DNA from 2 places in the Clostridium sp. CM042 genome. Region 2 is predicted to be linked to the other one. Evidence: predicted binding sites of a transcription regulator. Region 2 holds the regulator's gene; the other holds the start of a gene.
What was found. Region 2 encodes LexA, which represses DNA repair genes until DNA is damaged. Its sites were predicted from a motif close to CNAACANNTGTTNG; they were not measured.
Positions count from the first base shown of each region.

Region 1 (4,444 bases), 320 kb from region 2:
TGGTGTTTTTTAGCTATTTCTGAACCTATAAGCGCATGTGGACCTTCAACTTCATGGTCTACAGCTTTACCTATATCATGAAGTAAACCACATCTCTTAGCGAGTGTTGGGTCAATTCCAAGTTCAGATGCCATAAGTCCAGCTAAATATGAAACCTCTATAGAATGCTTCAATACATTTTGACCATAACTAGTTCTGTATTTAAGCCTCCCAAGTAGCCTGATAATTTCCGAATGAAGTCCATGCACTCCTGTTTCAAAAGTTGCTTGTTCTCCTTCTTCTTTTATGTCGCTATCAACTTCTTTTTTAGCTTTTTCTACCATTTCTTCAATTCTAGCAGGATGAATTCTTCCATCCACTATTAGCTTCTCAAGTGCTATTCTAGCAACTTCACGCCTTATCGGATCAAATGCTGAAAGAATTACTGCTTCAGGTGTATCATCTATTATTAAATCTACTCCTGTAAGTGTTTCTAGAGTTCGAATATTTCTACCCTCTCTACCTATTATTCTTCCTTTCATTTCATCATTAGGAAGAGAAACCACATGAACTGTTGTTTCTGCTACATGATCGGCTGCACATCTTTGAATAGCATAAGTAATAATTTCTCTTGCTTTTTTATCAGCTTCTTCTTTTGCCTTAGATTCAATTTCCTTAATCATAATTGCAGCATCGTGTTTAATTTCTTTTTTAATTTCATCTAATAAAACTTGTTTTGCCTCATCAGATGTTAAACCTGATAATCTTTCTAATTCTCCTCTTTGCTTTGTGTATAAATCTTGTACACTTGCCTCTACCATTTCAATTTCTTGTTGTTTTTTATTAAGATTTTCTTCTTTTCTCTCCAGCACATCACTTTTTTTATCTAATGATTCTTCTCTTTGAATATTTCTTCTTTCTAACCTTTGAACTTCATTACGTCTTTCTCTTGATTCTTTTTCTAAATCAGTTCTAAGTCTGTGAACCTCTTCTTTGGCTTCTAAAATAGCTTCTTTCTTTCTTGATTCAGCATCTTTTGCACTTTCGTCAAGAATTCTTTTAGCTTCTTTTTCAGCCTCGAAAATATTTGCTTGAGATATATTTTTTCTAATATAAATTACAACACAAATACCTACTAAAACAACAACCAAAATAGCACAAACTACTATGAGCATTGTTTGACTTTTAGTATCCATTGATTATCAACACCTCCTTTGCTTATTTCAAATCTATTTAAGAGTAAACATGAAAGCTAGAAAAGGTGCTCTATTTATTCAATTGGTAGCAATTTAAATATGCTAAACCAGTATTTGTATTTATTTTATATTACTTTTCAGTTAATGTCAAGATTTTAACATTTAAATAGGCCCTTTATTTTTACTATTATATAGTAGTTATGATAAACTTTAGCATATTGCAATATAGAATTCATATGCCTGATACCATAATAATATTCTTTAATTATAAGTTAAAGAAAAAAAGCAAGTAAAAACTTGCTTTTATGCTTCTTTTTTACTTGCTTCTTTTTTACTAACTTCTTTTTTACTAATCTCTGAATTCTTGTATAATGGTAGATTATGTTTTGCTCTAATTTTGTTTTCTATCTCTAACATAACCAAAGGGTTTTCTTTAAAATATTGTTTTGAATTTTCTCTTCCCTGTCCAAGTCGTATATCTCCATATGAGAACCATGCTCCACTTTTTTGTACAATTTCTTCTACAACTCCTATATCTAGAACATCTCCCTCTCGAGATATGCCGTGACCATACATAATATCAAATTCAGTTTTCTTAAATGGGGGAGCTACTTTGTTTTTAACTATTTTTATTCTTGTTCGATTACCCATAAATTCATCGCCTTGTTTAATTGTATCTATTTTTCTAATATCTAGTCTAACAGATGCATAAAATTTCAATGCTCTACCACCAGGGGTTACTTCTGGGTTACCAAACATTACTCCTACTTTTTCTCTTAATTGATTTATAAATACAAGAACACATTGTGATTTATTTATAGAACCAGCAAGTTTTCTTAAAGCTTGAGACATAAGTCTTGCTTGGAGTCCTACATGAGAGTCTCCCATTTCGCCTTCAATTTCAGCTTTAGGCACTAAAGCTGCTACTGAATCCACGACGATAACATCTATAGCCCCAGAGCGAACTAAAGCCTCTGTAATCTCTAACGCCTGTTCACCGGTGTCTGGTTGTGAGACTATTAAATTTTCTATCTCTATTCCTAGTGCTTTAGCATATTCAGGGTCTAAAGCATTCTCTGCATCTATAAATGCTGCTGTACCACCATTTTTTTGAGCTTCTGCAACTATATGAAGTGCAACTGTAGTTTTACCTGAAGATTCTGGTCCAAAAACTTCTATTATTCTTCCTCTAGGTACACCACCTATGCCTAGGCCTATATCAAGTCCTAAACAACCAGTGGAAATAGCCTCTATATTTAACTTACTATTTTCTCCGAGTTTCATTACAGAACCTTTTCCAAATTGTTTTTCTATTTGACCCATAGCTACTTCTAGCGCTTTTAATTTTTCATTATTCATAAATTTCCCCTGCGGGTTCACCATCCTTTTATCGACGAACATTTGTTCTAAGTTAAGTATACACCATTTATTTTATATGGTCAACATGCAAAGCAAAATTTTACATTTTCATTTACTATAGAAATCCTTTTATTTGTATTATTAACAAACTCTAATAATTTAATCACTTATCAACTCTAATTGTACCTTTGTTTTTTACAAAATAGTCAACACCAGATATTATTGTGATAATTACTGCAGCTGCCATGAAAATATTAGTTAACATATTTAATATTGTATTTGCGTAAGATAAATTTATCAGAGCCGTAATTATAGCTACTATTTGAATAACGGTTTTCAGTTTTCCCCATTTACTAGCCGCAATTACTTTTCCATCTGAAGCAGCTATTGTTCGAAGTCCTGAAACTGCAAATTCTCTAGCAATTATAATCATAGCTATCCAACTAGGCACAATCTGAAGCTCAACTAATGAAACAAGTGCAGCAGTTACTAAAAGTTTATCTGCTAGAGGATCCATAAATTTTCCGAAATTAGTTATTTGATTTCTGCTTCTAGCTACATAGCCATCCAACTTATCTGTGAGAGAGGCTACTATAAAAACAATTGTAGCCAGTTCTCTTCCATAAGGTATTCCTTTAACTGCCATAAATATTAAAAATATAGGTACTAAAAAAATTCGAATCATCGTAAGTTTATTTGCAAGATTCATAGCACACAACTCCTATTAAATCATATTCTAATGCTTTGGTAACCCTTACTGTAACGAATTCTCCCTTAGTATAAACTTTGTCAGATTCAAAGAAAATAGTTCCATCAACTTCTGGCGCCATTTCATAACTTCTACCAAAATAAGTTTTACCATTAAATCCTTCCACTAAAACTTTGTAAATTTTATCTATTTTTTTACTATTTATATCTTTTGATATACTTTGTTGCACAATCATTAATTCTTCTTCACGTTTTTCTTTTATTACTTCTGGAATTTGATTTTTCATCTCTGCAGCTGCAGTACCATCTTCCATTGAGTATTTGAACACTCCCAATTTTTCAAATTTAATTTCCTTAATAAATTGTTTTAATTCTTCAAAATTTCCTTCCGTTTCTCCTGGAAATCCAACTATTAATGTAGTTCTAAGGGTTAGACCCTTAATACTCTTCCTCATCTTATTTATGTTTTCTGTTATGACATTTTTTCTTCCTTTCCTTTTCATGGATTTAAGAAGATCATCACTTATATGTTGGATTGGTATATCTACATATTTGCAAACTTTATCATTTAAAGAAATTTCATTAATAATATCATCAGTCATTTCTTCTGCATAGCAGTAAAGTACTCTAATCCATTCAATCCCACTTATTTTAGAAATTTTGCTTATTAACTTATGTAGGTTTTTTTCACCATACAAATCTATACCGTATCTAGTGGTGTCTTGAGCAACTAAAATAATCTCCTTGCAACCATGTTCACTTAAAGCCTTAGCCTCTTGTATTATGTTCTCCATCTTTCTGCTTCTATACTTCCCTCTAATATTAGGTATTGCGCAATATGCACAAGCATTATCACACCCTTCAGAAATTCTAATATAAGCAGAGTATGTTCCTGTAGTTAATACTCTTTGTCCTTCATTAATATTATCATCACTATAAGTGCAATGTTGTACTTTAATATTTTTTAAAAGAACCTCTTCTATACTGCTTAGTAACTTGTCATAATCGTTAACACCGAGCATTATATCAAGTTCTGGCATCAATTCAATCAGATCCGCCCCATAACGCTGAGTAAGGCAACCCGTTGCAATTAATACTGAACATTTATATTCCTCTTTGTATTTTGACATTTCTAGAATAGTGTCTATTGATTCTTGTTTTGACGATTCTATGAATCCACAAGTATTCACTAAAATTACATC
Region 1 covers NZ_CM143646.1:263,864-268,307, reverse strand. Annotated here, with positions in the region: gene rny (ribonuclease Y) at 1-1,154, opposite strand, end outside; gene recA (recombinase RecA) at 1,479-2,534, opposite strand; gene pgsA (CDP-diacylglycerol--glycerol-3-phosphate 3-phosphatidyltransferase) at 2,698-3,243, opposite strand; gene rimO (30S ribosomal protein S12 methylthiotransferase RimO) at 3,227-4,444, opposite strand, start outside.
Region 1: the regulator LexA is predicted to act here: its motif matches at 2,570-2,583, upstream of recA (recombinase RecA).

Region 2 (4,444 bases):
GTTGTAGTAGCCTGAACGGGATACCCCCGACACACTGCATAAATGGCTAAGCATATTTCTGAGTTTATATTTTTTAATTTGTGAATTGATAAGAATATATTTTTCTTCTGCTACTAATATTATTTTTTCTTTACCAGCCTTCTTTCTAGGATGTCGATTTTTTTTAGTAATTCATTCTCAGCTTTAAGTAAATTAACTTGGACCTTAAGACGTTTATATCTTTCTTCTATGGGAAGATCTTTCCCTCTTGATCTTCCGCACATTGATTTCCTTGTATCATTCAGTCCTATTACACCTTTTTTTCTATATGCAGTCCGCCATCTGTAAGCTGCTGATCTAATTCGATCATTTCCAAGAACGTCTATATCAAAACCATATTCTTTAAATATTTCTTTTATAGATTTGCCCTTTTCATTCTCTGTTACAAAAATGCGTTTATATTCATCAGTGTAAGTTATACCTTTAATACTAACATTTGTTACATATTTATTTTTGGATAACACTTTCACTTCTTTTTCTGTAAAATTCTTAATGCTCATTTATTCACCCCTAATCCTTTATTCCATTATACATAGAAAAACCCCATAGGGTAGTTTTTTTTAAATCGTCTACTCTATAGGGTACATTTTACTGTCACTCAAACATATATTTTTCTTTACGAATCTTAATTAAAAATAAAATAAGAAGTTCTAAAGCTCGCTTTAATGCATTATACGTAATATATACTTTTTTTGAGCATAAAAATATGCAATAGATTTTAACTATTTCTATATATACTTCTAATACTTATATTTTTTTTAGTCTTATAAGTCCAGGAAATTCTTCTTGAAGTAATCCTGAGTTATCATCTTCATTTTCAAGTAGCTCTTTTGCTCCGTCTATGTCATCTATAAATTCCCAAACTTCATTATTTTCAGGTATAAAATCATCTTTATGTAGTTTTGAAAATTCATCGTTGGCTACCACTGAATCATAATCTTCGAGTTTTGGTAGTTCCTCAATTTCATTTTCATTATTATCTACTTCTTCCGATAAATTAATTTCATCCTTATCATAAAAATTTTCTTCTACCCCTTCAATCTCATTATCCTCAAAAACTTCATCAATTTTTATAGCTTTTACATCGTACCCTTCCATTTCTAAACATTTACCGCAATTATTACATTTCTTATTTGAATTTAATTCGCAGACTTCACATTCTCCACAACTATTACAAATTTTCTTATTATTAAATATACAATTTTTAGACATACAACACCCCGCTCTATTTATTTCAATTACTTTCATAATAGACCATTATAGCAAATATATTTTCAATAATCAAACACTAACACTCTTTAACGACATTTCAGAAGGAAAGTCTCCCACTTCTATAAGTTGGAGTTACATGACCTAACAAATAGAAAACTTCAGTGGGAGTATAAATATCCTTCTGAAGTCGTCAATGCAGCTCCGCAGGAGATGATTTAATGATGACTTATGTAGTCACACATAGTAATATACAATTTTTTACCGCAAAATAGAACATAGGTTTGATGTTTTTACATTTATATGGTATAATTATACTATGAATGGGAGGCGTTGACGTGTTAACTGAAAAAAAAGACAAGCAAAGTGAAATATATAACTTTATAAAGAAACAGGTTCAATTAAAAGGATATCCACCTTCAGTCAGAGAAATATGCGATGGCGTAGGCTTAAGATCTACCTCGACTGTTCATGGGCATTTAGCAAGATTAGAAAAAAAAGGATATATTCGTAGAGACCCTACCAAGCCTCGTGCAATTGAATTAATAAAGGGTTCTGTCGTAAGAAAAGAACTTATAGATATACCTATTATAGGGAAAATCACTGCTGGAAAACCAATACTCGCAGTTGAAAATGTTGAAGATACATTTACTCTTCCTTTAAATTTCACTAAAACCAATAATGAACTATTTATGCTTAAAGTTTCTGGTAGCAGCATGATTGAAGCAGGAATATTGGATAAAGACCTTGCTATAATTGAGAAAATCAATACCGCTAAAAATGGCGATATAGTTGTAGCTCTTATTGATAATGAAGCAACTATTAAAAGATTTTTCAAGGAAAAAGATCATATAAGGCTTCAGCCTGAAAATTCAACTATGTCCCCTATCATAGTTGATGACTGTGCAATTTTAGGTGTACTTATTGGTATTTACAGAAAGTATTAAATACCCACTTTTAAAGAATTTATGGAACAAAAAAATCCTGCAATGAATATATCAATTGCAGGATTTTTTTATTCTATTACTAAATCATCAATATTAAATAACTCTTGAAAGCGCTATTAGTATTCCAATCTTAGCATGATCGAAAGTTAATCCACCCTGTAAATATGCTATATAAGGCTCTCTAATTGGAGCGTCTGCAGATAATTCTATAGATGCTCCCTGAATAAATGCACCTGCTGCCATTATAACCTTATCTTCATATCCTGGCATGTCCCACGGTTCGCATTGAACAAAAGAATCAATGGGTGACCCCTCTTGTATACCCCTACAGAAATTAATTAACTTTTCCTTATCATTAAATTTAATTGCTTGAATTATATCACTTCTTTTATCAGTATATTTAGGAAGAACTTCAAACCCTGCAAGTTCCATAATTCTTGCGCAGAAAATAGCGCCCTTCAATGCCTCCATAGCAATATGCGGTGCTATGAATAGTCCTTGATATAAAGAACGCATAACTCCAAACGTAGAACCACATTCTCCTCCTATTCCAGGAGTTGTTAGTCTGTAAGAAGCTTGCAGTACATATTCTTCTTTACCTGCAATATATCCACCTGTAGGTGCAATTCCACCACCAATATTTTTTATGAGTGATCCAGCAACTAAATCTGCTCCTACATCTGTAGGCTCCGTAACATCAATAAATTCACCATAACAATTATCAACAAAACAAATCACCTTTGGATTTATAGCTTTTGCAGCTTTTATAATATCTTCTATTTCAGAAATTAATAGTGCTTTTCTCCAGCCATATCCAGTAGATCTTTGAATATGAATTAACTTTATTGACTTATCTTCAATCAGTGTCTTTTTCATTAGAGCGATATCAACTTTAGAGTTATTATTTAATTCTAATTGTTTATATTTTACACCATAATCTTTTAATGAGCCTATATCTTCCTTAGTATTAATACCTATTATATTAAGAAGTGTATCGTAAGGCGTTCCGCATATAGACATCATGGTATCATTAGGTCTTAAATTACCAAATAAGGCTGCTCCAATTGCATGTGTTCCATTTACGAAATGCGGCCGAACAAGTGCACTCTCACAATTGAAAATTCTTGCATATACTTTATCTAATGAATCGCGTCCTATATCGCCATAACCGTATCCAGATGAATTTGTAAAATGACATTCGCTAATCCGTTCATCTTGTAGTGCTGTCAAAACCTTAAGTTGATTAAACTCTCTTATTTCATCAAGAATTTTAAACTCCTCTTGTACATCTTGTATTGCTATATCATAAAGTTCTAGCGTTTTTGAACTTATTCTATACTTCTTTTGAAGGTATTCTTTTGTTATATCTATCATGATTCCAGGTCCCCTTTGTATTATGTATTTATTTTAACGACATTTCAGAAGGAAAGTCTCCCACTTCTATAAGTGGGAGTTACATACCCTAACAAATAGAAAACTTCAGTGGGGGTATAAACCTCCTTCTGAAGTCGTTAATATTGCAGCACCGCAGGTGATGATTTAACTACCTTAATAATAGTAACATAAATAATACCGATGTAGAATAGTTTTATTTATATATCTCTTATATTCGGAGGTCTTTAATTGTCTCTTTCTATACTATTGTAGCACTGCAGATGATGATTTAACTTCTTCAATAATTTCTTCAACAGTTTCCTCTAATTCTTCGCCCATTTTTTTATACTCAATTTCAAATTTTTCATTTTGATTTTTCATATAGTACATTAACGCATAATAAGTAGGCTTAAATTTATCCCTTAACTTAAATTCAGTTTCATTAAATAGTTTAAATAAGGAGTTGTATTGTTTTTTAGCCATTAAAAATATTAAATATTCATTAATAGACTTATTATATTTATCTGTGCTATTAGCTACTTTTAAAAATAAATGAGATTTTTGTAAGGATTCTTCTATTAGATCATTACAAAGTAAGGTTTCCGATGAGACATAAATGGTGTTAAAATCATTTTCTTTTTTTTCACTTTTGTTAATTAGGTCCTCTTTACTGCACCAGATTTCAAAAAAATCCACAAGCCATTTCACCTGCTGTTTTTCTTTTTCTCCCCCAACCCTCCTCATGTACCATATGTTAAAAAATCGTTCTTTTATTTGGTACATATAATTTTTCTTATTTACAGGTATTTTATTTATTACTCCGTTTTTTTCTAATTGATTTAAATGAGCGGATACTTCTTTGCTTTGCATTCTTA
Region 2 covers NZ_CM143646.1:579,338-583,781, reverse strand. Annotated here, with positions in the region: one part of gene ACWJJ7_RS02705 (IS3 family transposase) at 1-158, opposite strand, end outside; one part of gene ACWJJ7_RS02705 (IS3 family transposase) at 158-539, opposite strand; gene ACWJJ7_RS02700 (hypothetical protein) at 787-1,251, opposite strand; gene lexA (transcriptional repressor LexA) at 1,587-2,195, shown strand; gene ACWJJ7_RS02690 (methionine gamma-lyase family protein) at 2,289-3,569, opposite strand; gene ACWJJ7_RS02685 (ORC-CDC6 family AAA ATPase) at 3,834-4,444, opposite strand, start outside.